One region of the Pseudoalteromonas sp. ECSMB14103 genome, then DNA from elsewhere that is predicted to be linked to it. Evidence: predicted binding sites of a transcription regulator. Region 1 holds the regulator's gene; the other holds the start of a gene.

The links. The regulator FliA, encoded in region 1, starts transcription of late flagellar genes. The targets are predictions, from matches to a motif close to CTAAAGNTNNNNNNNNNNNNGCCGATA.
Region 2: RF53_RS04625 (VC2046/SO_2500 family protein) is a predicted target of FliA. The motif match lies at 2,941-2,967, and genes of this name have one in related genera.

What each region holds. Positions count from the first base shown of each region.
Region 1 covers NZ_JWGY01000001.1:656,920-672,157, forward strand. Annotated here, with positions in the region: gene flhB (flagellar biosynthesis protein FlhB) at 1-643, shown strand, start outside; gene flhA (flagellar biosynthesis protein FlhA) at 717-2,825, shown strand; gene flhF (flagellar biosynthesis protein FlhF) at 2,846-4,321, shown strand; gene RF53_RS03010 (MinD/ParA family ATP-binding protein) at 4,314-5,174, shown strand; gene RF53_RS03015 (RNA polymerase sigma factor FliA) at 5,201-5,911, shown strand; gene cheY (chemotaxis response regulator CheY) at 5,951-6,334, shown strand; gene RF53_RS03025 (protein phosphatase CheZ) at 6,353-7,120, shown strand; gene RF53_RS03030 (chemotaxis protein CheA) at 7,136-9,403, shown strand; gene RF53_RS03035 (protein-glutamate methylesterase/protein-glutamine glutaminase) at 9,463-10,617, shown strand; gene RF53_RS03040 (flagellar motor protein) at 10,610-11,374, shown strand; gene RF53_RS03045 (flagellar motor protein MotB) at 11,377-12,336, shown strand; gene RF53_RS03050 (ParA family protein) at 12,349-13,119, shown strand; gene RF53_RS03055 (chemotaxis protein CheW) at 13,123-13,923, shown strand; gene RF53_RS03060 (chemotaxis protein CheW) at 13,948-14,445, shown strand; gene RF53_RS03065 (DUF2802 domain-containing protein) at 14,463-14,864, shown strand; gene RF53_RS03070 (OmpW/AlkL family protein) at 14,900-15,238, opposite strand, start outside.
Region 2 covers NZ_JWGY01000001.1:973,079-988,316, forward strand. Annotated here, with positions in the region: gene RF53_RS04605 (MHYT domain-containing protein) at 1-1,662, opposite strand, end outside; gene RF53_RS04610 (M48 family metallopeptidase) at 1,938-2,624, shown strand; tRNA gene RF53_RS04615 (tRNA-Tyr) at 2,671-2,755, opposite strand; tRNA gene RF53_RS04620 (tRNA-Tyr) at 2,805-2,889, opposite strand; gene RF53_RS04625 (VC2046/SO_2500 family protein) at 3,002-3,529, shown strand; gene RF53_RS04630 (DUF6172 family protein) at 3,725-4,027, shown strand; gene RF53_RS04635 (YchJ family protein) at 4,342-4,821, opposite strand; gene RF53_RS04640 (SulA-like leucine-rich domain-containing protein) at 4,851-5,294, opposite strand; gene RF53_RS04645 (tetratricopeptide repeat protein) at 5,583-6,038, opposite strand; gene RF53_RS04650 (NCS2 family permease) at 6,158-7,450, shown strand; gene RF53_RS04655 (hypothetical protein) at 7,600-8,358, opposite strand; gene cysB (HTH-type transcriptional regulator CysB) at 8,650-9,627, shown strand; gene RF53_RS04665 (L-serine ammonia-lyase) at 9,693-11,069, opposite strand; gene RF53_RS04670 (NUDIX hydrolase) at 11,171-11,746, opposite strand; gene pabB (aminodeoxychorismate synthase component I) at 11,749-13,098, opposite strand; gene RF53_RS04680 (fumarate hydratase) at 13,268-14,794, shown strand; gene RF53_RS04685 (Leu/Phe/Val dehydrogenase) at 15,220-15,238, shown strand, end outside.

The sequences.
Region 1 (15,238 bases):
GATTAATACTTTTTTTGACGAAATATTACATTTAAGTATTGAGTCTGCACCTAATAATATTATCCATGCGCTCGAAATCCTCTCGTGGATGTTTTTAGCATTGTCGTGCACATTGGTAATTATTGCAGCAATCGATGCCCCGTATCAAAGTCATACTCACCATAAGCAGTTAAAAATGACACTGCAAGAAGTAAAAGATGAGTACAAAAACTCTGAAGGTGACCCTCAAATAAAAGCGCGTATTAGGCAAACTCAGAGACAAATGTCTCAAAAAAGAATGATGCAAGACGTGCCCGATGCCGATGTAGTTGTTACCAACCCAACGCATTATTCTGTTGCTCTTAAATACGACACTGAGCGAGCAGGAGCACCTATAGTGCTTGCTAAAGGCGTGGATGAACTGGCTATGCAAATTCGAAAAGTGGCAAACGGTAATGATGTACCCATTGTTGAGTCGCCAATGCTTACTCGAGCGCTTTATCATACCGCAGAAGTGGGAGAACAAATTCCTGATCAACTGTTTACTGCCGTTGCACAGGTGCTAGCTTATGTTTTTCAGCTAAAACGCTTCAATAAAGGTCGCGGAAAACGCCCGACTAAGCTTAATAAAAAGCTCCCCATTCCTGATGCCTACAGGTATTAATATTACCCCTTTATTAACTTGGAATAGTTATTGCTAATTCTACGTAGTGTCAATTTTTTGAAATTGTAGAATTATGAGTTTTAAAGCGGTATTACAACAACTTAATGCAGATAAAAAAGAATATGCAAAGGGCGTAGGTACGCCTTTGCTTGTGCTTGCAGCTTTGGGAATGGTCATTTTACCGTTACCGCCATTTTTACTTGATATCCTTTTTTCATTCAATATTGCGTTAGCGTTGGTGGTTCTACTCGTCACCGTTTACACCATGAAACCCGTTGAGTTTGGTATGTTTCCGGCCGTGTTGCTTATCGCCACAATTATGCGTTTAGCACTCAACGTAGCCAGTACACGTGTTGTACTTTTAGAGGGACATAATGGTGGAGATGCTGCGGGGAAGGTAATAGAAGCCTTTGGCTCTGTTGTGATTGGCGGTAATTATGCTGTTGGTTTAGTGGTGTTTTTAATTTTGATTATTATTAACTTTGTAGTAATCACAAAAGGTGCCGGGCGTATTTCTGAGGTATCTGCACGTTTTACACTTGATGCAATGCCTGGTAAGCAAATGGCAATTGATGCTGATTTAAACGCAGGGTTTATTAGTGCCGAGCAAGCGCGCGATCGCCGAGAAGAAGTAACCCGCGAGGCCGATTTTTATGGTTCAATGGATGGTGCAAGTAAGTTTGTAAAAGGTGATGCTATTGCGGGTATCGTCATTTTAATTATTAACATTGTTGGTGGTCTATTTGTTGGCATGATCCAGCATGACTTAAGCTTTGGCCAAGCTATGGAAGTTTACACACTCCTTACGATTGGTGATGGCTTAGTGGCTCAGCTACCCTCATTACTACTATCAATTGGTACCGCAATTGTAGTAACACGCCAAAACGAGTCTCTCAATATGGGCGACCAGTTTAAGAAACAACTTGGCAACGAAAAATCTTTATTTATAGCCTCTGGCATCTTAATTACCATGGGCTTAGTGCCTGGCATGCCTCATTTAGCATTTTTAAGCCTAGGTGCATTATTAGGTTATTTAGCTTATTACACTCAACAAAGTAAATTAAAAGTGGCTGCAGCAGAAGCCGAGGCTGCTGCAAATGGAACTGCTGGTAAGGGCGTTGCCAACAAGCAAGAGCAAAAAGAACTTGGCTGGGATGACGTTCAGCAAGTAGATGTAATTGGCTTAGAAGTGGGTTACAGATTAATTCCTTTGGTTGACCAATCTCAAGGCGGAGAGCTGCTAAATCGTATTAAGGGTGTTCGTAAAAAGCTCTCTCAAGAGCTGGGTTTTTTAGTTCCACCCGTACATATTCGCGATAACTTAGAGCTTGACCCTAATGCATACAGAATTACGCTTATGGGTGTATCTACCGGTGAAGGTGAACTGAAGCATGGTGATGAGTTAGCAATAAATCCAGGTCAAGTATTTGGGCCAATTAAAGGGGTTGAAACTAAAGACCCTGCTTTTGGGCTTGATGCGGTATGGATAAAACCAGATCAAAAAGACGAAGCACAATCGCTTGGCTATACCGTGGTAGATTCAGCGACAGTTGTGGCTACGCATATTAGCCAGTTACTCACTAACAGCGCAGCACTGTTGTTAGGTCACGAGGAAGTACAGAACTTATTAGATATGTTAGGTAAAAGCCACCCTCGCTTAGTTGAAGGTCTAGTCCCTGACGTATTACCGTTAACTGTGATTGTAAAAGTACTACAAAATCTACTTAATGAAGGCGTTGCAATTCGTGATATGCGCTCAATTGTACAAACCCTTGTTGAGTATGGGCCACGTAGTCAAGACCCTGATGTGCTAACGGCTGCAGTACGTATTTCATTACGTCGATTAATCGTTCAAGACGCTGTAGGCATGTCTTCAGAAATCCCTGTCATAACCTTGGCGCCTGAGTTGGAACAGATGTTGCATCAGTCACTACAAAATGCAGGCGACGAAGGTGCCGGTATAGAACCAGGACTTGCAGAGCGACTTCAAGTGTCACTAAATGAAGCGCATCAAAATCAAGAAATGTCCGGTGAACCTTCAATATTGCTAACGTCGGGAATGTTACGCACTGTGTTATCTCGTTTTGTTAAGTACACCATCCCGGGTTTAAGGGTGATGTCTTATCAAGAGGTACCAGATGAAAGACAGATCAAGATAGTCAGCTCTGTGGGCCAACAATAAGATTTTAAAGGGGTTGAATCATGAAAATAAAACGTTTTTTTGCTAAAGATATGCGCACAGTACTTAAAGAAGTTAAAGACGAATTAGGTGTTGATGCGGTTATTATGTCAAATAAAAAACTAGCTAACGGTGTAGAAATTGTAGCAGCAGTAGATTATGACAAAGCAGCCCCTAAAAAAGAGCAAGCACTTAGCGCTCCAGCACAAAGCTCAACAAAAACACAGCCAGTGCATAATTTTGTAAAACCAGAGCCTCTTCGCGCTAAACCAGAGCCACAAGTGAAAGTAGCCGATAGTCTTCAGGCATTATTAGAGCGTCAAGCCCCACGCCCTCGTTCTGCAGAATTGGCTTCTATGTTTTCTCAATCAGGTATTGATACTATAGACAACTACCAAGAGCCAGTTCAAGAGCAGCGTCCTCGTCCTATGTTCACTAATGAACGTCAAGCTTCAGCGCGTCCGCAAACACAAGCAGACAGCCTTGGATTTGATGATTTAGAAAGTGGTTTTGATGATCTTGACAGTTCAGTGACACCTCGCCAAGAAACTAAGCATACTGAAAGTGAGCAAATTTCGTCAATGCGTGACGAAATGAATGCCATTCGTCAATTGTTAGAACATCAAGTGTCAGGGCTTATGCAACAAGACATGGCAAGACGCGATCCTACTCGTGCATGCATGATTGATCGTTTAGTCGGTATGGGAATAGATAAAGATGTTGCTGAGCAAATGGCGTGCTTTGTACCTGACGATGTATCTCGCCAGCAAGGTTGGAAAGCACTTTTAACAATGGTTGAAGATCAGATGCAGACAACCAACAACGAGATTTTACGTCAAGGCGGTGTATACGCCTTAGTCGGCCCAACGGGTGTTGGCAAAACAACAACCGTTGCTAAATTAGCTGCACTTGGCGCACAAAAATACGGTGCAGACAAAGTCGCTTTAATCACAACAGACACATACAGAATTGGTGCTTATGAGCAACTCGCCACTTATGGCCGAATTATAGGTTGTGGTGTTAAGCAAGTTAAAGATGCTAATGAATTAGCTGAAGTTTTATATCATTTACGAAATAAACGACTAGTATTAATTGATACTGCGGGTATGAGCCAGCGCGACTTGCGCTTAACTGAGCAACTTAATACGCTAATGCGTAATCAGCGTGTTGATATTCGTAGTTATTTAGTGCTCAGCGCAACATCGCAAATACATGTGTTGCAAGAAACCGTTAGGCACTTTAAAAAAGTGCAGTTAAGTGGTTGTATATTCACCAAATTAGACGAATCTTTAAGTTTAGGTGAGATTATTAGTATAGCGATTCAAAATCGCCTTCCAATAGGGTATCTTACTAACGGTCAACGAGTACCAGAAGATATTCGAGTTGCAAATGCTGAAAAACTAGTTAAAAAGGCTGAGCAACTCTATTTAAAAAGAGCAAAAGCACAACATTCAAGGCACCAAGCAGTGGCGCCAAGCACAGTAGGGATGTATGATTAACACAGTATTAGATCAAGCAAGTGGCCTGCGCAAAATGAGTCAAAACAATAACAACGGCGTAAAAGTTATCGCTGTCACTGGCGGTAAAGGTGGAGTAGGAAAAACAAATGTTTCTCTGAATACTGCAATTGCATTAGGCCAGCAAGGTAACAGAGTGTTGGTTCTTGATGCCGATTTAGGCTTAGCAAACTGTGACGTTATGCTAGGACTACGTGTTGAACGTAACTTATCACATGTTTTATCTGGTGAATGTGAACTTGATGAAATTTTAGTTGAAGGCCCCGCAGGTATAAAGATTGTACCCGCAACGTCAGGCTCTCAAAGTATGGTTGAATTGTCGCCTTCAGAGCACGCGGGACTTATACGGGCTTTTAGTGAATTAAATACAGAATTTGATATTTTAATTGTCGACACAGCCGCAGGTATTTCAGACATGGTGCTGAGTTTTTCTCGCGCGGCACAAGACGTCATGGTTGTTGTATGCGACGAGCCCACATCGATTACAGATGCTTACGCGCTCATTAAAGTGTTGAGTCGCGAGCATGGTGTATACAAATTTAAAATTGTTGCAAATATGGTCCGTAGTATGCGTGAAGGGCAAGAGTTATTTGCTAAACTTTCCAAAGTGACCGATCGTTTTTTAGATGTATCAATGGACCTGGTCGCAACGGTTCCCTACGACGAAAATATGCGCAAAGCAACGCGTCGCCAAAAAGTTATTGTAGAGCTTTTTCCTAATTCGCCGGCGGCACTTGCGTTTCAAGCTTTAGCAACAAAAGCAGTTAAATGGCCAATACCTAATCAACCATCAGGTCATCTGGAGTTTTTCATAGAGAAACTAGTAAACGGCTAATTATGACAACATTGGTGAATAAAGTTATGGGATATCAATCAGCACAAAATTTAAATGTGATTGTTGAAAAACATGCATCACTTGTCAAAAAAGTGGCATGTCATCTTATAGCGCGTTTACCAGCCAGCGTGCAGCTGGACGATTTAATACAATCAGGAATGATAGGTCTGATTGAAGCATCTAAAAGTTTTGATGCAACCAAAGGGGCTAGCTTTGAAACTTTTGCGGGGATTCGTATTCGTGGGGCAATGCTTGACGAGATGCGACGTGGCGATTGGGCACCCCGTTCAGTGCATCGTAAAAGCCGTTTGGTGGCCGAAACAATTGCTTTTTTAGAAAAAAGCTTAAACCGTGAGCCGACAGATATAGAAGTTGCTGAAAAACTTGAAATTTCGTTAAATGAGTACCATCATATCTTAAACGATGTAAATGCAAGTAAAGTACTCGGTATTGAAGACCTTGGTGTTGATGAAGATGCCATCAGTCCAGTGGGCCAAGATTTAGCGCTAGACAAACCGTTTAATAATGTTAAAAATGAGCGGTTTAACGAGTCTTTATTAGGTGCAATAAAATCTTTACCAGAACGTGATGCAATGGTGCTGTCTTTGTACTATAACGATGAAATGAATTTAAAAGAAATAGGGCATATACTCGATGTAAGTGAATCGCGTGTAAGTCAAATACATGGTCAGGCGATGATTAAGCTTAAAGCTAAAATCAATGACTGGATAAATTAGTAGTAAGTAAACAAGGTTAAGACCTCACTGGGGGATGTTTTGGATAAAAACATGAAAATTCTGGTTGTTGACGATTTTTCAACAATGAGACGTATTATTAAAAATCTGTTGCGTGACTTAGGTTTCACTAATGTTCAAGAAGCAGACGATGGGTCAACCGCTTTGCCAATGCTACAAAATCAAGTATTTGATTTTGTTGTTACCGATTGGAATATGCCAGGAATGCAGGGTATAGACCTACTAAGAGCAATACGTGCGGATGATAAGCTTAAACACATTCCAGTATTGATGGTAACGGCTGAAGCTAAAAAAGAACAAATTATAGCGGCAGCACAGGCAGGTGTTAATGGTTATATCGTTAAGCCATTTACTGCTGGAACACTCAAAACTAAATTAGAAAAAGTATTTGAACGTTTAGGCTAATGATAGGGGGAGAGGCTTATGTCAGCACTTGCTGCGCCTCAAATAACTTTAGAACAAGCTCGTCAGCTCGTTGTTTTTCTAGAAAACGGTGAGCAAGACAAAGCCAATCAGTTAATTTTAGATACCGCTTCTAAGGAGCAATCTGAAATATTTGCTGAGGTTGGAAAGTTAACCCGTCAATTGCATGAAGCTTTAAAAAGCTTTGAGCTAGACACTCGCTTATCTGACTTAACTACCGATGCTATTCCAGATGCAAAAAAACGGCTCAATTATGTTATAGAAATGACAGAAAATGCCGCGAATAAAACAATGGATGCTGTTGAGGCTAGCCTACCAATTGCTCAACAGTTGGCAGACGAAATATCTCATATCAAACCGACATGGGATCGCCTAATGAATCGAGAGATTGAGTTAGGGGAGTTTAAATCGTTATGCCACAGCATTGATAAGTTTATGAACAATTCTCATCATAAAACTGATGAGCTGCAAAGTTTGATGACTAATGTACTTATGGCACAAGACTATCAAGATTTAACCGGACAAGTTATTCGCCGAGTTATTGAGCTTGTTAGAGAAGTTGAAGAAAGCTTAATTCATCTTTTGACAGCCTTCGCTGATCAAAGCGAAAGTAAAGCCGAAAAAATAGAACAACAAAAAACAAATGAACCATTAGACGAACAAACTTTAGCAGGTCCAGAAGGCCCTATTATTGATAAAGAATCACGTAATGATGTTGTATCTGATCAAGATGAAGTCGATGATCTTTTATCAAGTTTGGGCTTCTAAGAGGAGAGTAACTGCATGTTTGAAGTCGATGAAGATATTTTACAAGACTTTCTTGTAGAGGCAGGAGAAATCCTAGAGCTTTTATCTGAACAGTTAGTTGAGCTGGAAAACAATCCAGAGGACACCGAATTACTCAATGCCATATTTAGAGGGTTCCACACTGTAAAAGGTGGTGCTGGATTTTTAGCTATGACCGAGCTCGTTGATGCATGTCATGGCGCAGAGAATGTGTTCGATCTGCTTAGGCAAGGCGTACGAACGGTTAATTCAGAGTTGATGGATGTAATTTTACAAGCTCTCGATACGATTAACGAGATGTTTGCCACCATTCAAAATCGTGACAAACCAGAACCCGCCGATCCTGAACTTCTTGAAACCCTTCATAAACTAGGTTTACCTCCAACAGAAGAAGAGCTTGCTGGTGACTCACCAGTTGATTCAACTGAAGAACCTCAAGCCGAGGTTATTGATGCCCCAGTTGCCGAGGAAGCCTCAGGAACTGATGAAGAAGATCCGTTTGCATTTGACGAGCTATTTAGCGGTGGAACAGTTGAACAAAGCGATGATGAAACTCAGATTGACGAAATAACAGAAGATGAATTTGAAAACTTACTAGACGAATTACATGGAAAAGGTCAAAGTCCAGTAGCTGAAAGCGCGTCCAGTAGTAGTGATGTCAGTGGAGACATTACAGATGATGAGTTTGACAACTTACTTGATGAACTTCATGGCGTTGGAAGCTTTGGTGCTGTTGCGGCCAGTGAGCCTGTAAAAGAGCAAACAGCAAGTAATAATTCTGCAGAAAGTTCTGCAACGCCTTCAACAAGTTCACCTGCAAGTGATTCTAGCGATGATGAAATTAGCGATGATGAATTTGAAGCATTGCTTGACGAGCTTCATGGTTCAGGTGCTCCTAAATCAATAGAGAGCCCTGCAGCTCCAGAGCCGAAGCCGGCGGCAAAACCCGTGGCTAAAGTAAGTGAGCCTGTCAAAAAGCCTGAACCTGTTAAAGCAGCAGCCCCAAAACCTGTTCAAAAGCCAGCAGACAAACCGGCAGCAAAACCTGTAGCAAAAGCGGCTCCAGCGCCAGCAGCTGTGAAAAAGCCAGCTCCTCCGCAAGCAGAAACAACAGTGCGAGTTGACACAAAACGCCTAGACCAAATAATGAATATGGTGGGTGAGTTAGTACTTGTTCGTAATAGGTTGGTAAGTTTAGCCACTAACTCAGAAAGTGAAGCAATGGGTAAAGCCATTTCTAACCTAGATGTAGTGACTGCAGATATTCAAGGTGCAGTAATGCAAACGCGAATGCAGCCAATTAAAAAGGTATTTGGCCGCTTCCCTCGCGTTGTTCGTGACTTAGCACGAAGCCTCAATAAAGATATTAGCTTACAGCTTGTCGGTGAAGAAACCGATTTAGACAAAAACTTAGTTGAGGCACTTGCAGACCCGCTTGTTCACTTAGTTAGAAACTCAGTTGACCACGGAATAGAAATGCCAGCTGATCGTGAAGCAGCAGGTAAACCTCGGACGGGTAATGTAACACTTTCAGCGTCTCAAGAGGGAGATCATATTTTGCTTACCATCAAAGATGATGGTGCGGGTATGGACGCAGAAAAGCTCAAAAAGATAGCGATTGGTAAAGGGGTAATAGATCACGATCAAGCAAGTCGTTTATCGGATACTGAAGCATACAACTTAATATTTGCACCAGGATTTTCTACCAAAGAAGAGATCTCTGACATCTCAGGCCGTGGTGTGGGAATGGATGTTGTAAAAACTAAAATCACTCAACTTAATGGCTCAGTGAGTATTCAGTCAGAGCTAGGTGTTGGTACAATTTTAGAAATAAAAGTACCGTTAACACTTGCGATATTACCAACCTTGATGGTTGTAGTTGGCGAACAAACATTTGCATTACCATTAGCAGGTGTAAGCGAAATATTCCATTTAGATTTAACCAAAACAAATGTTGTTGATGGTCAATTAACCATTATTGTACGTAAGAAAGCGATACCGCTATTTTATCTTGAGCATTGGTTAGTTAAAGGAGCAGATCGCACTCAGCGCAAAGCGCAAGGTCATGTTGTTATTGTTCAAATAGGTACTCAGCAGGTTGGTTTTGTAGTTGATTCTTTAATAGGTCAAGAAGAAGTTGTAATTAAACCTCTTGATGCTCTTTTGCAAGGTACTCCAGGTATGGCAGGCGCAACTATTACATCAGATGGTGGAATTGCACTAATTTTAGATGTTCCAAATATGTTAAAACACTACGCTGGCTAAATCATAAAGTAGGTACACACAAGATGTGTACCTACGTATAAATTTAATAAGAGAGCTAAATGGCCGTAAAAGTTTTAGTTGTTGATGATTCGAGCTTTTTTCGTCGTAGAGTAAGCGAAATCCTTGAACAAGACAGCGACATACAAGTTATAGGTTTTGCCATTAATGGCAGAGAGGCTGTAGAAAAAACGGCTCAGCTTCGTCCTGATATGATCACGATGGATGTAGAAATGCCTGTGCTTGATGGTATCAGTGCTGTTAAAGAGATAATGGCAAGTAACCCCACGCCAATCTTAATGTTTTCCTCTTTAACCCGTGCTGGCGCAACAGCAACACTTGATGCGCTTGATGCTGGAGCGATGGATTTTTTACCTAAAAAGTTTGAAGATATTGCACGTAATAATGAAGATGCGATAAAGCTCCTTCAAGCTAAAGTCAAAGAAATTGGTAATAAGCGCATTCCTAGAGCCTTTAAGCCAATAACACACCAGAAACCAGCGGCACGCTCTGTGCCTGATAAAACCAGTAATACTGGGTCTTCAATCAGGCAACCAGATAGAAGTTTTCAGCGTTCAACAACCGCATCGACATTAACAAAAACACAAAACAACGTACCAACTCGTGCAAGTGGCAAGCAATACAAGCTTGTGGCTATCGGTACATCTACTGGTGGTCCTGTTGCTTTACAAAATGTGCTTACGCAATTACCCGCTAATTTTCCGCATCCCATTTTACTTATCCAGCATATGCCTGCTGCTTTTACACCGGCATTTGCAGCTCGTTTAAATGGATTGTGCAAAATAAAAGTAAAAGAAGCACAGCAAGGTGATCGTCTTGATGCTGGAACTGCCTATTTGGCTCCTGGCGGGCAACAAATGATGGTTGAAGGTCGAGGTGGTTCTAAAACATTGCGCGTTTTTGAAGACAATAGCGAACGAATCACTTATAAACCCAGTGTTGACGTTACATTTGCAAGTATTGCAAAAGCTTATCAGGGAGATGTTTTAGCTATTATTTTAACCGGCATGGGGGCTGATGGTAGAGATGGCGCAAGAATGTTAAAACAAACTGGCGCCACTATTTGGGCACAAGATGAAAAAAGCTGTGTTGTTTATGGTATGCCACAAGCTGTTGCTAATGCGGGGCTTTCAAGTGAGAGTTTAGCGCTTGACGATATTGCAACGCGGATAAAAAGTGAAACCGGTTGTGGATAAGCTTTCTGTACTTGGTTTAATTGTTGCACTAAGTGCTATAGCAATTGGCTATCATTTAGAAGGTGGTGTGATTGCAGCACTTTTTAATGGCCCTGCGCTTATTATAGTACTAGGTGGGACAGTAGGCGCTGTAATGCTGCAAACGTCTACTAGTACCTTTAAAAAAATGCTTAGAATGAGTCACTGGGTATTTGTGACTCCCAGTTACAATATTGATGATGCAATTGAGCAAGTTAAACGTTGGTCTCATAAAGCGAGACAAGAAGGATATTTGGCATTAGAGGATGAGGCCCTAACTCACTCAGATGTATATGCAGCAAAAGGGCTGAGTTTACTTGTTGATGGCGGTTCAGAGCAGAGGCTACGTGATACGCTTGAAATAGATTTAATGCTGGAGCGTGAGCGTTTGCTTGAAGCTGCACGTGTATACGAAGCAATGGGCGGTTATAGCCCTACCATCGGTATTTTAGGAGCTGTTCTTGGGCTCATTCAGGCTATGTCTTTTATTACCGATCCGCAATTGCTTGGCGCTGGAGTTGCAACAGCCTTTATTGCAACGATTTATGGGGTGGGGTTAGCTAATTTATTATTTTTGCCAATGGCACATAAGCTCAAGCAACGTGTAGAAGAAAAGATGCTTTACCACGAAATGCTTGCAGAAGGGATAATTGCAATCAGCGATGGCCAAAGCCCAATGAACATTGAGCTAAAGTTAGAAGCTTATCGTGTTGAACGGCCAAGCCTAGTGGACGCATAAAAATGATGCGTCGACGATTTGGTCGCTCGGCCCATAAAAACCAGCATACAGAGCGCTGGTTAGTATCTTATGCGGATTATATGACCATTATGTTTGCCTTCTTTGTTGTAATGTATGCGATTGCGATTAACAAAGAAGAAAACTTCCAAATTTTATCCGATTCCCTAGAGCAAGTATTCGACAAGTCGGCTCGTGTTTATTCTCAGCAAGGTACGGGGGTAGATGGTACTGGAATACTTACTGATAGGGTTACTCCTGAAGATGAATTGCTGTATGGCGAAAGTATCAACAAGGAAGAGCAAGGCCCAGAGTTGTTAGACGGCCAAAGTGAGACAAGTAATATACAGCAAAAATATTTAGGAAAACCACTTGATAGCTTATTAACGAAACTTCAGTCAGCGCTTATTGATGAAATACGTGATGGTGAAGCCAATCTAGAATTGCATCAAGATTGGCTCATAATAGAACTGAGTTCAGGTATGTTATTTTCAAGTGGTAGTGCAGTTGCTCATTCTAGAGCAAAACAAGTTGTTAAAATTGTAAAAGATATTATCGCGCCAGTGGATAACTATATACGTGTGCGTGGATATACAGATGATGAAACAATTAAAAATGAAATATTTCGCTCTAACTGGGAGCTTTCTGTCGCTCGCGCAACTTCAATACTTGTTGAGCTTGAAGCACTTGACATAAATTCGGCCCGAATGGCTATTGAAGGGTATGGACAGTATTCACCCTTTGCACCTAACGACACAGATGAGGGCCGAGCTGAAAATAGAAAAGTAGTAATAGCGTTATCTAAATATGGGTTGCCAGAAGAGAAAAATAATTCAGCAGAAGAGCCAATAGTTGAGGCAGTAGCGCCTGAGCCAGAAGTAGAATTACCGTCAGACGATGACACAATAAAAATTATTCGTTTACCACATGGTGGAATTCGTATTACAACTCGCAATGAACAGTAACTAGGATATGATGTGAAGATTTGGACTGTAGCCAACCAAAAAGGTGGCGTTGGTAAAACAACGACTGCGGTCAGTCTTGCTGGTACTTTAGCACTGCAGGGTAAACGTGTATTACTAATAGATACCGATCCTCATGCGTCTTTAACGTATTACTTTGGTATTGATTCTGAAGATTTAGAAGTCAGCGTTTACGATATTTTCGCTCGTGGAACTAGTATGCAAAGTGAGGAAATACTTCAAGCATTGTGCCCATCCACTCTCGAAAATTTAGATATATTACCTGCTACTATGGCTATTGCTACATTAGATAGAAGCATGGGCAATAAAACAGGCATGGGGTTAATTTTAAAAAAGACGCTTGCCAAAATAAGCGAACATTACGATTATGCTATTTTAGATTGCCCCCCTGTTTTAGGGGTTTTAATGGTTAATGCATTGGCTGCGAGTGAGCGCATTTTAGTCCCTGTTCAAACTGAGTTTTTAGCGCTTAAAGGCTTAGATAGAATGATGCGTACAATGGAATTAATGCAGAGCTCACAAGCGAAAAGTTACGAATATACTATAATACCTACAATGTACGATAAAAGAACGAAGGCATCACTCGAAGCCTACAAAACGTTACAAAAAACCTACGGTAATAGAGTTTGGCCAGGTGTTATTCCCGTAGACACAAAACTAAGAGATGCAAGCTTAGCACAAAAAGTACCCATAGAATTTTGTCCTCGCTCTCGTGGTGTATTTGCTTATAAAGCATTATTAGATTATTTAATTGAACAAGGTTAATGAATGAGTAAGCAATTATTTGCTAATGAAAAAGTAATGACTCAGTACTTAGGTGCCTTACTTTGCGAAGAAGAGCTTGCCAGTGACTTAGAGCCCGTAGCAAAACTTTTAGAAAGTATACCGGGTGACTTGCCAAGCGAAGAAGCCACTCATGAAAGTCAGAAGCCAGTTACTAAAGTTAAAGTAGTGGCTGAGCAGGGATCATCATCGTTAGATGATACGCATGAAGTTAAAGAAGCAGAAGCTACAACACCGAAAGTTAACGTCATTGAAACGCCAAAAGAGACAACGAGTACAGACCTTAAAATAGCAAAACAGAAACAATTAAATCTTTCAAATAACAGTGAGTCAGATTACTTTGACGGCGAATTTCAGGCATTGTTCTTTGAAGTTGCAGGACTTACGCTAGCAGTCCCGCTTAAAGCTCTTGGCGGTATACATCAATTAGGTGAAGTGAATCACCTGTTTGGTAAACCAAAGTGGTTTAAAGGCGTTATGCTTAATCGTGATGAAAAGCTCAATGTTGTAGATACAGCACGCTGGGTTATGCCAGAGAAGTACGATGAAAAACTTGAGGCATCACTTGATTATCAGTATTTAATAACTTTAGGAGATAGCCAATGGGGATTATTAGCTGAGAAGCTTATAAATAACATTACATTGACAAAAGAAGATGTAAAATGGCGTACAGATCAAAGTAAGCGCCCATGGCTTGCCGGGGTTATTAAAGAAAAAATGTGTGCTTTAATAGATGTAGACAATTTAAATACGTTATTAGAAGAGGGCTTAGATAGCCGTCAGTAGTAATGACCATTATGGGGTAACAGCATGAACCAAGAGAAATTACTGTCAGAAAATAAAAATGCAGATAATAATGATGAAATATTACAGTGGGTTACTTTTAAACTAGAAGAGGAAACCTACGGTGTTAATGTAATGCAAGTTCAAGAAATACTGCGTTACACCGAGATTGCACCAGTCCCTGGTGCGCCTTCTTATGTAATAGGCATTATTAACTTACGTGGTAATGTAGTAACCGTTATTGATACACGTGCTCGATTCGGTTTGTCAGCAGCTGATGCAACTGATAACTCACGTATATTAATTATTGAAGCTGAAGAACAAGTTATAGGCATTTTAGCTGATAGCGTTTCTGAAGTTGTATACCTGCGTAGCTCTGAAATTGACAGTGCGCCAAATGTGGGTACTGAAGAAAGCGCTAAGTTTATCCAAGGTGTCTGTAATCGAGATAATGAGCTTCTTATTTTAGTTGATTTAAATAAGCTACTTAGTGATGACGAATGGGATGAGTTAAGCGATTTATAAGCTTTACCAGATAAACTATGCTGTTACTTAGTATTGCTGTAAGCGCGTTAGCGGTAGGTCTTATATCGTTAACGCTTATTATTGCATTTAAAAATAAACACACCAGCGATGTTGCTGATGTACATCAAAAACTTAAAGAATGTGCAGAACAAGTTCATATTTTAAGAAGCGAGGCCGCTGAATTAAGAACCGGTTTACTCAGTATCGGCAAGCGAGTTCTAGAGGTTGAGCAACAAAACCAAGATTTACTGCAGCAGCAATCGGCTCAAAAATACGATGATCCTGATGCTAAGATTTATTCCCGTGCTGTGAAAATGGTTGAGTTAGGTGCAGATTTAGACGAAGTTATTCGCGAGTGTGAGTTACCAAGGGCTGAGGCCGAGTTATTGTTTTCGTTGCACAAAAAAAAAGGCGCTTAGCGCCTTTTTTACACACATAACATCGTACTTAGACTTTAAAAACTATACTTCACACCAAACATTGCCACTACAGGGTCAAGCTCAACTGTTGATGTTAATGCTTTTGCATTGTTAGCGTACACAGTTGCATCTGTATCAATATCCATTATAGAAACCATTGCGTGGAGTCCCCAGTGATCATCCATTTTATAATTAGCCCCTACTTGTACTAAAAACCCTAAAGAGTCATCAAGCTCAACTTTAACATCGTCTGTACCAAGGGTTGTTTTAAGAGCTTGCGAAGGCTGTTCATCAAAAAAGGTTGTATAATTAACACCAACACCTATGAATGGTCTAAGCTGATAGCTTGTATCTAAAAAGTGATACTGTGCCAC
Region 2 (15,238 bases), 320 kb from region 1:
CATAGGGGTGCGTATTTCGTGGCTCATATTAGCCATAAACGACTGTTTTGCTTGTGCGGCTTCTTCAGCGATGAGTTTCGCTTTTTCGAGCTTCTCTTCGTACTCTTTACGCTCGGTGATATCAACAAACACGCCATCTATCCACTGAGCTTCGTCTTTATTATTAAAGTAAAAACTACCTTGGTCTAATAACCATAAAACTTTACCATTTCTATGACGAATTCTATATTCGATAGAATATTGGCGCTTTTCTTTAACTGCTGAAGTTACTGCATCTATTACTGCCTGTTGGTCAGTTTTTAAAATAAGGTCGTTAAACTCTAAGCAATGCTCAGTAAATTCATCTGATTGATAACCTGTTAACTCTAAAATACTTGGGCTTATGAATAACATACTCCAATTATCATCTAGCCTACATCTAAATACAGCACCCGGCATATTGTTTATTAAAGAACGGTATTTTTGCTCTTTTTCAACAAGGCTGCGTTGTAATTCACGTTGTTCGGTTAAATCAGTGATATAACCAACATAAAGTGGGGTTTGTCCTGGCTGGTTAACTTCACCAATGCCTATTCTAATAGGAAAAAGATGGCCTTCTTTGTGTTTTGCAAAAATTTCACGGTTTACACCGAGCACCTTGTTTGAGTTAACATCTTTTGCATTAGAGAGGTATTCATCGTGATGCTTAGCGAGCTTTTCATCCATTAACATTTTTATATTTTTGTTTTTTACTTCATGTTCTTGCCAGCCAAAAATATGTGTGGCTGAGGCATTAAAACTTAAAATATGCCCTCTGTGATCAATCGTTACTATGGCATCGATGGCTGTTTCGAGTATGGCATTCAGACGAGACTCATCGGCAGACTTTTCTTCTAGCAACATTTTATAACGAACCATTCCGTTAATAACCGCCACGACGCTTGTAATAGCAACCGTTGCTGTAGCAACAGCAATTGCGACAAATGTAAGACCGGCGGATGCGTTAATATCATCGAATAGCAGTGGCGAAGTTGCAACAAAACGGGTTGCTGCCATGCCCATATAGTGCATTCCTGCAACAGCAAGGCCCAAAATAATTGCGCTTATGGTGCGGCTTTGTAGAGGCGTTAATGTAGGGAAAAATTTATCTAAGTTAAATCTACTATAAAGAGCAATAAAAGAAAGTGCTATTGCAACAAATATTGATAAAACAAACATAAGTGGGTCGTAGCGTAATAAAGGAGCCAACTCCATAGCGGCCATGCCGCTATAATGCATTGTGCCAATGCCTGCGCCTAATAATACAGAACATAAACCAAGTATTTTGAAGCTCGCTTTATTGTTAATTAAAATAGAAATTGCAAATAGGCAAGCAAAAAAAGCAGGAAGAAAAGACAATATAGTTATTGTTGGGTCGTATTTAATATTTGTGCAGAGCGAGAAGGCCAGCATACCGATAAAGTGCATACTCCAAATACCGGCCGAAAATATTGCTGCGGCAGTAAATTTTGCTAGGCGTTCATAATTATAAAATTTTGTTTCTTTGGCTAAATCAATCAATCGGGTTGTAAAAAAAGAAGCAAATATTGCTATTAAAACAGATATAGATACTAAAAGAGGGTCGTAAACGCCGTTAACTACTAGGCTAGGGTCGTGGTCTGTAATAAAAAATGCAGATAGCATATTGGCTCAAAAATTAGTCTTTAGGTAGCCAGTTTAATATATTCATCATATAAATAAATACTTAATTAACTAGAGCGGTATAAAAAATGAGTTTGTTTCAATTTTTTAACGTATAGTTTTCAAGTTATTATTTTTTATATTTATTTTGTCAAACTGATAGAGAAGCATTTTGCTATCATATGAATGACACAGATGATAACCAACATGGGGTTACATCAAATTAGTATATAAATATTTGTAGTGAATACTTAAAATTAGGTCAATGAGAGAAAGCAGTGTTTGATTACCAACTAAAAAAAAGTAAACGAAGAAAAACAGTCGCTATAAAGGTTCATGATCAATCTGTCACTGTATATGCCCCCCATTATGTTGCCCAAAAACAAATCGATAGCTGGTTACTTGAAAAGCAACCCTGGATTGAAGCACAATTAAAAAAGCAGCTTAATGCAGTCGATATTAAGCAGTATCCCCTTATACATAATAAAATTAAGATATTTTCTGACTGGGTTAAATTAAGTTTTTTAGAAAGCTCATTATCTGATATTCAAGAGCACAATAATGTTTTGTTAGTAACACACTCTACTAGAGTAAAAAATTACAATGGTAAATACGAAAGCTTGATTAAACAGTATTTAGAAGAGAAGTTGGCGGCGTATATTGAAATGCGTATTAACTATTATTGCAAAATAATGAAAGAAGAATTGCCTCAAAAATTAAGTATTGCCATATATAAGCGCCGTTGGGGGAGTTGCAACAGCAGGCGAGAACTAACTTTTAATTTACACCTAATAGGGGCTCCTCATGCCGTGATTGATTATGTAATTGTGCATGAACTTTCTCATTTGCAGTATTTAAACCACAGTAAGCACTTTTGGGCTAGAGTAGAGGCATTTTTTCCTGATCATAAAATTGCATCAGATTGGCTAAAAGCAAACGGAACAAGTTTACAGTGGGTGTTTTAAGCTAATTTGAATATAGGAATATAGGAATATAGGAATATAGAAGAAGTGGTGGAGGGAGCTGGATTCGAACCAGCGAAGGCTGAGCCGTCAGATTTACAGTCTGATCCCTTTGGCCGCTCGGGAACCCCTCCACACTATTTTTGTTACATTTGGCCCCACTTAACTTAGCGGTAAGAAAAGTGGTGGAGGGAGCTGGATTCGAACCAGCGAAGGCTGAGCCGTCAGATTTACAGTCTGATCCCTTTGGCCGCTCGGGAACCCCTCCAATGCAACGGCGCTGATAATAGCAAAATGTGCCTTTAAGTAAAGAAAAAAGCTAAAGAAAATTTAAATAAAGCCGATAAATATTCATTACTCATTCCAATCGGCTAAAGTCTATGCAAATCGATGATTTGTTAATCACAGAGCAGCAATTAAGTACTCGGTTAAACCAAAGTGTACATGCAGACCGCCGTGGTGAATTTTCATTGCTGTTAGCAATGCTTTCACAAGATGCTTTAGATTTTAGTCAATTTCATTTACCTAAAAGTGAAATTGAAGATAACACAACTCAAGAAGCGCAGTTAAGAGAGCAATTAGGAGCAGGACCAAAGCAGCCATTAGCACCCAGTGAATTTAATATGCTAATTGGGCAGTTTAATGCACAGCGTTTGTCTTCGGTTGGTGAGAATAAAGGCATGGCCGATATAAAGCTAAATCAGTGTTTAAACCCTGAGCCCTTTTCGATTAGAGATGATGTAAACCACATACCCCTACCCATTATAGATAATTGTGAACTTGCTGTGCGCAGGCGTTTACAAAAAGACGAAATAGAAATAGATAATCCTAAAATGGATGTCGCAGGCTTTTATGACGTTCTAACAGACGTAAATCAGCGTGAACCATTACATTTGACGATGGCATAATTTATGATTTCATCAAATAGTGTCTAGTTACACTACCCATCACTGATTAAATTTTACGACTGCACCAAATCCGAATTGACTAAAAATTGATTTAATGTAAAAAAAGCATCCAAAAATTAAATGCAATTGCTATAATGGCTACAAATGGTATGACATGAATGCCGTTATCATTAAACCAAGGTAATTAGGAACGTAATGAAGAAAACATTCACGCTAAATCACGAGAAAATCAAATACCCTCGTATGGTTGATGCTGCAAAGCATGAAGTGAAAAAATATTTGAAAAGAGAGCGCAACAAAACTCTACCAGAAGATGCAGATTATTGGGCATTTGACTGTAAGTTTGGTAAAACGGTTGAAGATGCGCAAGTGGTTCATGTAGCTGAAATCAGCAACTGTATTAGCGATATTGAAAAGCAAGAATTGATGTCTTTTTACTTAGAAATATTGGCAAAACCTGCACAGCGTCAACAGCTAGACCTTGATAACGACGAGTAATAATTAGCGTTTGTGCATATCAAATTATTTAAATGGGCCATTGGCCCATTTTTTATGCCTATAGATTACCTTCAAGCTTTTTTCTTTTGAGCTCGCTCAAAGTATTTTACATCGTTTTAGGGCTTTAACTGTTGAATTGTTATTAACACTACCTTTTCCCTCAATATTAACCACTTCATTAATAGGGGTAGTACTAAACCTAAAAGTTATAGAGGAAGTTGTGTTTAATAAATTTCCGAAGCTACGTATTAAATGTGAGTATTTAATTAGCAACGGAGTGAAGTAAATAATGTACTTCACTTAAAAAGAGGGGATTACGCGCTATGGCATTTTTTGTATTTTTTTGCGCTGCCACAAGGGCAATCATCATTCCTGCCAACTTTTATATCAGCGACCGGAAATATAATACCATCGAGATATCGCCACTGGTGTTGCTCTCTTATAAATTGAGAGCGCTCATGTAACACACAATATAGGTTTTGATAAAAATAGGTAGCTTTAAACTCAACGACCCCTTTATTTTCATCGCTGTTTGTTTCAATAACAGATAAGCTTACAAATCGACAACTGGTCGCAAATTCTTTAATTTCATTTACAGGGTTTTCAGCTTGCTTTTCACTTGCATATGTTTGGTATACGTATTTAGCATTTTTTTGTACGTAAGCTGTATACCTAGAGCGCATTAACTGCTCGGGTGTTTCTGCTTGTTTATCACCTAATAGCAGTGGTTCACAGCAATCTTCGTAATTTTTTTGGTTTCCACAAAAGCAAGTGTTGTTATTTAAATAATTCATAATTGTTACATAAGATTTAAAACATCATTTTAGCAAGCTTGCTGTATGTAAGGTATATCAAGTACGTCAGAATTTTTAGTAAAACAATATAACTTTGTTTTTGTGTTACTTAAGTTAAGCGATAAGTTGCTCAATAACTGATTGTTTAACATATCAGTCCATGTAATGACCGCTGCAAAGTTACCATTATGCAGTGCGCTACGCAGTACATATTCTAGATTTACTAAATGTTTTTGCCTAATGACTAATAGTTTACTTGTGTCTATTGAACATGAATCAAGCAAAGCTTTACTAGGAACATGATCTGGTGCGATTAACAAAGTCCAAGCATTTAAACTATTGTACTGGTGTAGCACCTTTAACAGCTCAAACGTTGCCGATATATCATCTTCGATTTGAATCACGTTAACACAATCAGATAGTTTGTCTTGTTGATAGCTTTTTACTGTTCTTACGGTTATTGGCTGTAACATATTATCTCGCTCACTGGGTTTATATACAGTACGCGTATACAGTAGTTTATACAGTGTTATGGCGCAAGTGTTTTTTTGCTATTTTTTTATACAAATTTATATTCTATTTTTAAGGATATATATTTTAATGTTTATATTGTTGATATTTATCGCTTTTATTTAAATTGGAATGTTAGTGGGTGAGTGTTTTTTATACAGGTTGAAAAGGTTTGCTTACGTTTTTTATAAATTTAAATTATAGCTCTGTACTGTATACAGTACTTTTACGAGCTAAGTTTCGGGCTTTTACTAAGGGGCAGGGGGGATTAAATGGGCATATTGTAATTGATGAATTTGTTCATATAAACTGGCTGCATAACATTGGGCATCCTTAAAACGCTTTGTTTCTATATATTTTCTTAAATCAGCAAGCGCAACTGTAGCTGGCTCATGACCCTGGCTACTCGATAAGCTAAGCCAAGCAACTCCATGAAATACACTTTGTGGAACACCTTGGCCTTTTACAAAAAACAAGCCTAAATAAAATTGCCCTCGGTGATCACCAGACATTGCCGATAAACGCATCCACTTTGCAGCTAAAGCAGGCTGGTTATTTTTTAAATAATATAGCGCCTTATTCAGCGTACTTTGTTGAGAGCTATCATTTTCAGGTGACGAATTAGTATCGCCTGGTTGTGTCACAAAAGACAAAATATTGTCTAATTGTTGTTCTAAATCATAACCTGTTGGTGTGGTTTTTATCATATGCTGTCATTCGGTATAGTTAACTACTTCAATAGTTTAGTATATCGCAAGGTAAAATGTCCTGAAAAATATACTTTTTATGATAAAATCTCGCTACTTTTTATTGTTGTAAGTTCATTATGTTAGAAGCTTTATTTAAAATTAACGAAAATGGGTCCACGGTTCGACGAGAATGCATCGCCGGAATGACTACTTTTATCACAATGGTTTACATTGTATTCGTGAACCCTGCGATGTTAGCAGAAGCGGGAATGGATCAAGGTGCTGCTTTTGTTGCTACTTGTATTGCTGCTGCAATAGGTTGTTTTATCATGGGGTTATGGGCCAATTACCCATTAGCTTTAGCACCTGGCATGGGGTTAAACGCCTTCTTTACGTATGGCGTTGTATTAGGTATGGGATACACCTGGGAAGCTGCGTTGGGCGCAGTATTTATGTCGGGTTGTATATTTTTATTATTAAGTTTATTTAAGGTTAGAGAATGGATAATAAATGCCATTCCATTAGTTTTAAAACGGGCTATTGCGACAGGCATTGGCGCATTTTTAGCCTTAATAGCACTTAAAAATGCAGGCATTATTGTGGCAAGCCCCGCTACATTTGTGCAGTTGGGTGACATAACATCTGCGGGACCGTTACTGGCTATATTTAGCTTTTTTATTATTGCGGCATTGTTATATCGTGATTTTAAAAGTGGAGTGTTGATCAGTATTTTATTGGTTACTGCTATCTCACTTGGTTTAGGTTTAGTTGAATACCAGGGAATTATTGCTGCACCGCCTTCAATTTTACCTACTTTTATGCAGTTGGATTTTGCTGCTGCTTTAGAACTTTCAATGCTTAGTGTTATTTTTGCATTTTTGTTTGTCGATTTGTTTGACACGTCAGGTACTCTTGTAGCTGTAACGCAAAAGGCTGGTCTTGCAGATGAAAAAGGAAACATGCCACGCTTAGGACGTGCACTCAGTGCCGATAGCTCAGCTACCATTGCAGGTGCAATGTTAGGTACCTCAACAACCACATCTTATATAGAGTCAGTTGCGGGTGTATCTGTTGGTGGGCGTACAGGTTTAACTGCAGTGGTAGTTGGTTGCTGCTTTTTGCTAATGATGTTCTTTGCACCGTTAGCTAATATGGTACCAGCTTATGCAACAGCGGGCGCAATCTTATATGTTGCTGTACTTATGTTACAAAACCTAAAGTTTGTGGATTGGGACGATATGACAGACGCTATTCCAGTAGCCGTTGTGCTGTTAATGACGCCGCTTACGTTTTCAATTGCGCATGGTATTGCGCTTGGCTTTATTTCATATACGGCGGTTAAGTTGCTTTGTGGTAAACGCAGTGAAATAACAATTAGTGTATGGATATTAACCGTGTTATTTATTGTTAAATTCGCGTTTTTATCATAAATAACAAAGTTTTGTTTTGATATATAACTACCAGCGACGTTATGTGATTTATCCCTGTTGGGGAAGCTAAACTCTCGGTTATAAAATTTAATGCTAAAAAAGCCCATACACAGTATGGGCTTTTTTTATTATTCAGTGGAAAGCTGCTGTTACCATTTCTTTTTTGGAGCAAACAGCACATCTAAATCGTCTTGTTCTTGCTCGTTTTTCTTTTTTAGGGCGCTCGCGTTAGATGCTTTTAGCTCGACGCTAATTTCCTCTAAGTAACGTTCCACTTCTTGACGTTTAGCATTTACATATTCGTCTGAATAAGGCACTGCACTAAGCGTTGCGTAGGCTTTTTCAAAATATTGTCTAGCAGAGCCAACCATACTCGCAGAACGTGCCGAAATACCGCGTTTAATTTGGCTTTCTATATTTATTTTAAGCTGTAATTTCTCAAGTAGTTTGTCTTCGCCTGTAAATACTTGGCTATTAACACGGCCCTTAGTGTGTTCAGAACGTAGGATCACACGTAATTTTTTAATCCCTTGAATTAGCGCAACAAGCTGTTTGTCGTTACTTGGTAATGCTAGTGACTCACTACTGGTTCCTTGCACCGGGTTAGAGAGATGCTGTTTCATTTCTTCTAAGCGGCTCTTTAGCGCTTTTGAGGTTGGCGAATGCGTAACCATTGTTTTGAGTGCTTCGGCAATTCGGCTTTGTAGAACCCTAATAACGTTTTCAGATAGCGGAATATTAGCCTGGTTCATTAATGCTTCTTCAGTTTCTTCAATGATCGCCTTTTGTTTTGTGAGTTCTTTTCGGCGCTCATTTTCTTGTTTTTCTTTGTGTTGCTGAACAGCACTTACCCAAAGTGCAATCACAACCAAAGCAACTATAAGGACAATTATAATAGACACGATCATGGTGTAATTCTCGGATTCATAACCTAATTTTTTAATATTACATTAAATATAAGCCATCGGGGTAGTTTTGCGCGAATTAACTTCAAATTAGGTAAATTAACTGTCGTTAAATATAAGGACTATGAGATTAATTCGTCTAATCTTGGCTACCTCAAGTATATTTATTATGCTAGCCTTGAGCACCACTTCGATAAATGCACGCTATAAGCTTAATCAACGCTACCAGTAAAACTGATCTAGCTTTATAGAATTGCCTTTATTTATAATAAATTACAACGTAAAAATGCAACCATGAAATTACAACAACTCAGATACATAGTAGAAGTACAAAATCATAAATTAAATGTTTCAGCAACGGCTGAGAGTTTATTTACCTCACAGCCTGGTATTTCTAAACAAGTACGTATGTTAGAAGATGAGTTAGGTGTTCAAATTTTTGGGCGAAGTGGCAAGCATTTAACGCATGTAACTAGTGCCGGTGAAGATATTATAAATATCTCGCGAGAGATACTTTCAAAGGTAGAAGGTATAAAAGCGGTAGCTAACGAGCACACATTACCAGACCAAGGTAAGCTCAATATAGCAACAACGCACACTCAAGCACGTTATGCTTTACCTAGTGTGATTCAGGGGTTTATGAAAAAATACCCTGCAGTATCATTGCATATGCACCAAGGTACACCGCAACAAATATCTGATGCCGCAGCAAGGGGCGATGCCGATTTTGCCATTGCAACAGAAGCGCTTCATTTATACTCTGATTTAGTTATGTTGCCTTGTTATCATTGGAATCGCAGTATTGTTGTTGCAAAGGATCATCCACTTGCTAAAAAAGCCAATAGTTTAACGGTAGCAGATATTGCCGAATACCCGCTAATTACTTATGTATTTGGTTTTACGGGTCGCTCTGAATTAGACAAAGCATTTAGCGCCCATGGGTTAGAGCCGCATATTGTATTTACGGCGACTGATGCCGATGTAATTAAAACCTATGTGCGTTTAGGGCTTGGCGTAGGGGTAGTGGCTTCAATGGCGATTGATGAAATCACTGATACTGATTTAGTCTGCATTGATGCAAGTCACTTATTTGAAGCTAGCACTACAAAAATTGGCTTTAGAAAAGGCAGCTTTTTACGTACTTATATGTATGACTTTATAGAACGATTTGCGCCGCATTTAACTAAAGAGCGAGTGGAGCGCGCGAGTTTATTACGTAATCAAGATGATGTAGATAAGTTATTTGAAGATATAGAGTTACCTGTAAAGTAGCACTGGGTCTGATAACAAAAAAACCGACTATTTATTGATAGTCGGTTTTTTTGTTTAAGGTTAGCCTAACACTCGATAATGTTAACGGCTAAACCACCGCGCGCGGTTTCTTTGTATTTTGTTTTCATATCATTACCTGTTTCAAGCATGGTTTTTATTACTTTATCAAGTGATACTTTTTGCTCGCCACTACCACGAATGGCCAATCGAGAAGCATTGATGGCTTTTATAGCCCCCATCGCATTACGTTCAATACAAGGAACTTGCACTAAGCCGCCAACAGGGTCGCATGTTAAACCTAAATTATGCTCCATGCCTATTTCAGCTGCGTTTTCAACTTGTACAACATTACCACCCACAATTTCAGTTAATGCTCCGGCGGCCATTGAACACGCAACACCTACTTCGCCTTGGCAGCCCACTTCGGCACCAGAAATAGACGCATTCTTTTTATATAAAATACCAATTGCAGCGGCTGTTAGTAAATAACGCGTGGCAATGTCGCGGTCTACTTCTTTTACAAATGTATGATAGTACATGAGCACAGCGGGTAGAATGCCTGCAGCACCATTAGTGGGGGCTGTTACCACTCGTCCACCGGCGGCATTTTCTTCATTAACGGCAAGTGCAAATAGGTCGACCCAATCCATTGCTCTGAGTGGATCGTTGCTCACTTCGATATTCAGTTTTAAGTATAGGCTGGGGGCACGTCGTTTTACTTTTAAACCGCCAGGTAAAATTCCTTCAGTACGCATTCCGCGCTCAATACAGGCTTTCATTACTTGCCAAATATGAAATAACTCATCTTTTATAGCGTCTTCGGTTCGAAGTGTGCGTTCGTTTTTCATCATCAAGCTAGAAACACTCAGGCCTGAATCTTTGCACATTTCAAGTAGCTCTTTTGCGCTACTAAAAGGGTAAGGCGCTGGGTTTTCTTCTCTAATATCGAGCGCTGCTTGCTTTTCGTTTTCAAATTCTTCGTCGGTAACAATAAAGCCGCCGCCGATAGAGTAGTACACTTTGCTATAAAGCTTTTCACCATTATTTGAAGCAATAATCTCCATTGCATTAGAGTGCTTTGGAAGCGTTTTACGACGATGAAAAACAATAGCACCTTGCTTAGGAAAGTTGGCTTTGTGTGTTTGGTTTAAATAAATAACTTGTTCTTGCTCGATAGTTAATAAAATATCATCGACTAAATCGGCATCGATTGTTTCTGGGTCATAGCCTGCTAAGCCAAGTACAACAGCTTTGCCAGAACCATGACCTATACCTGTTTGACCTAACGACCCATAAAGCTCTACTTTAATATCGGTAACACTTTTCAATAGCTGTTTTTCATGGAGTTCATTAACAAATAAGCGTGATGCGCGCATTGGGCCAACGGTGTGTGATGACGAAGGGCCAATACCAATGCTAAACATATCAAATGCACTGATCATAGTGTGTGTCTCTTATTAATTTACTCAGCCCGAGGCTGCTCTTTGAACGGTCGAGCATAATAACGCGGAATTGTTAGCATGTAACTATTATTAACGAAGATTTAAACTGGTAAGGCTAGTTGTTTTGTAAAGTTTTTTATAATGCTAGCAGTTGCTCCCCAAAGTAACCCATGGGGGGTAACAAACCCCTGCAGAGAAATTTCTTTACCAAAACGTTGAAATGGCAAAGGTTGCCAGTTAGCTTCAGTGCTTAATTCATTTAAAGAGAGTAAAAAGCTGGCCTGTACTTCATTGTGATCGTTTACCCACTGCGTATTTTTATTTAAAACACATACGTAGGGACGAATACTAAACCCAGTTAAGGTGGAGTACTCTGGTAAATTGCCAAGGATATTTACATCTTTGTGCGCAATGTTTAACTCTTCTTTCAATTCACGTAGTGCCGTTGTACGAAGCGTTTTGTCGCTTGCCTCAAATTTACCACCGGGTAAGCAAATTTCACCTGGGTGATGATGCAAATAAGTAGGGCGCTTACACAGTAAAATATGTGCATGTCCTGCTACATCTATAATGGGTAGCATAACGGCACTGGCGCGTTTATTTCGAGAGTCTTTTATTTGATTTGGCGCAGCGGTTGGGCTTAATTGAAAGCGCGTTTTAATAAAGTCACTATTCAAGATCACCTACTCTTTAATAAAGGTAAAATTTTATTTACCTTATCGTAAGTCTCTTGGTATTCCAATTCGACTTTAGAATCAGCGACAATTCCGCCTCCGGCCCAACAGTAAATATGCTGCTTATAGCAAACTAAAGTACGAATAGTAATACTGGTATCCATATTACCGCAGGCACTTAAATAACCTATAGAGCCACAGTAAACGCTGCGCTGATGAGGTTCTAGTTCTTCTATAATTTCCATCGCGCGTATTTTGGGTGCTCCAGTAATAGACCCCCCAGGAAAAGCGGCCTCGAGTTGATCAACGGCTGTTTTATTAATATCAAGTTCGGCGGTCACTGTACTTACTAAATGGTGTACGGCCGGAAAACTTTCAATTGCGAATAAAGAAGGCACTTTAACGCTGCCGGGTTTGGCTACTTTACCCAAGTCGTTACGAAGTAAATCTACAATCATCACGTTTTCAGCGCGATCTTTGGATGAGTTTGCAAGTTTTAACGCTTGTGCATTATCTTCGTGGGCGTCAGCTTTACGTGCAAGTGTCCCTTTTATTGGTTTAGTTTCTACAATATTGTTTTGGATCGATATAAAGCGCTCAGGCGAAATTGACAAAATAGCGCCTGCAGGATGATTAATAAAACTTGAAAAAGGCGCTTTATTAGCTTCGCGTAATTTAACATACGCTGACCAAGGGTCACCGCTATATTGGGCTTTAAAGCGCTGCGCTAGATTAATTTGATAACAATCACCGCTTTTTAAATAGTCTTCAATTACAGCAAACTTTTTGGCGTATTGGGTTTGGCTCATATTAGAAAACCACTCAGACGTTAACTCAAACTTTGCGTCAATCGGAGTTGATGCTAGATACTTCTCGTAAAGCGCGCGTCTTTCAACATGTGGCTGTGAAACATAAAACCACGCATTTTTCTGTCTATCAAAAATGAGTGCATCTAAATAAAGGCCTACAGCCATTTGCGGTAAGTGTATGTCTTGCTCTGCTATGGTTGGCATTTTTTCAATTATACGACCCAAGTCATAGCCGAAATAACCTAACCAACCTCCATTAAAGGGCAAGTCAAAAGGTGCTTTTGTGTTACTGAGTTTGCGCAAATGGGTATTCATTATCTCAAAACAGGTTAGCTCACTTGGCTCGCCATTGAATAATGTTTTGTTATCACTCACTTCAAGCAAGTGTTCAGGTTCTATGGAAATTATGTCGTAGCGACTATTTACATGGTCGCTATTAGCAGAGTCGAGCAGTATGGCATGAGGCAGATGAGAAAAATGCGAAAATACATCAATACAATTTTGTGTTATTGATAATTTTATACAATTATTTTTATTGTTTAGCATTTACTACCCCTATAAGAACTGGCTCCAAACGGGCTGGGAGGGTATCATAAGTCAAATTTTTTTGGCAGCGTTTAGTATAAAATCAACGTTGTAATTAAAACAGTACAAACCACCGTCACCGGTTTGGTATAGATTACGCTTAAGCGTAAAGCTAACTTAAGGAACCATTATGAGTACAATCCGTCAGCAAGACTTTATTGATAGCATTGAAGATGCATTGCAATATATTTCGTTCTACCATCCACTTGATTTTGTTCAAGCATTAGAAAAAGCTTACAACAAAGAACAAAGTAAAGCGGCTAAAGATGCTATTGCGCAAATTTTAATTAACTCGCGTATGTCGGCTGAAGGCAAGCGTCCGCTTTGTCAAGATACAGGTATTATTACGTGTTTTGTAAAAGTGGGTATGGATGTTAAGTGGGATAAAACAGACTTAACAGTTCAACAAATGGTTGATGAAGGTACTCGCCGTGCGTATTTGAATCCAGATAACCCGCTTCGTGCTTCTATTGTTGCAGACCCTGCTGGTACTCGTAAAAACACAAAAGATAATACACCTTCGGTTGTTCACATCGATTTGGTAGCTGGTGGCGAAGTAGAAGTCATGGTTGCAGCAAAAGGTGGCGGCTCTGAAAACAAAAGTAAAATGGTTATGTTAAACCCTTCAGACGATGTTGCTGCCTGGGTAGAAAAAACACTGCCTACAATGGGTGCTGGCTGGTGTCCGCCAGGCATGCTGGGTATAGGTATTGGTGGTACTGCAGAAAAAGCTGCAGTAATGGCTAAAGAGTCATTGATGGATCCGGTTGATATCCATGAGCTTATGGAGCGTGGGGCGGAAACTACAGAAGAAAAGCTTCGCCTAGAAATATTCGAACGTGCAAACAAACTAGGTATTGGTGCACAAGGCCTGGGCGGGTTAACAACGGTTGTTGATATTAAAATTAAAACCGCTCCTACCCATGCAGCATCAAAACCAGTGGTGATGATCCCTAACTGTGCAGCAACTCGTCACGTGCACTTTACTTTGGATGGTTCAGGTCCTGCTGATTTAAAAGCGCCTAAGCTTGAGGATTGGCCTGAAGTGACTTTTGAAGTAGGTGAGGGGACACGTCGTGTAAATTTAGACACGCTAACGAAAGATGATGTTCAAGAATGGAAAATGGGTGAAACCGTTTTACTTTCAGGCACCATTTTAACTGGCCGTGATGCAGCGCATAAACGTTTGCAAGACATGATCAACTCTGGCGAAGGCTTACCTGAAGGCGTTGATTTTGATAATAAATTTATATACTACGTTGGCCCTGTAGACGCTGTTGGTGATGAAGCAGTAGGCCCTGCAGGCCCAACTACAGCAACACGTATGGATAAGTTTACCGATATGATGCTAGAAAAAACTGGCATTGTAGGCATGATTGGTAAAGCAGAGCGCGGCCCTGCAACGGTTGATTCAATCAAGGAGCATAAATCTGTTTACTTGATGGCTGTAGGTGGTGCTGCGTATTTAGTATCTAAAGCGATTAAAAAAGCGCGTGTAGTTGCGTTTGAAGATTTAGGTATGGAAGCGATTTACGAGTTTGAAGTTGAAGACATGCCTGTAACGGTTGCTGTAGATAGCGAAGGTGCTAATGCACATACGCAAGGTCCTGCGATTTGGAAGGCAAAAATTGCTGAGCTTGATAGCAAATTAAAGTAATTGTTATCTTTGTTTATGAAGCGAGCCATGTGCTCGCTTTTTTATTTTAAAATCATCAATATTGAGTGGAAACTGATCTTACCAGTTGTGTGGTAATTGTTTATATAAATATAAATCATTAAATAACAATTGCTTGCGTGTTAATGGTAGATGTATTAAAAACTTTACGGAAAAATCACTGGTTACGCTAACGTAAACGTAAAGAAGTGTACTCTGGTGTTATTTTAGTTTTAATGTCTATTTTTGTAATTTATTTTAAATTTTTTATTTGTTAATAAGTTATAAGTTGATTATTTAATTTAATCACTTGGTGTTTGTTAGCTTTATCATCTTGATGTGTGGCGAACACTATCTTGAAGTGGTAAAGTCTCGACAATTTCCAGCGCGTACACCCTCTCACGGGTCAATTTTTCGGAGTATTTTAAGTGGCTGTGTTTAATCAAG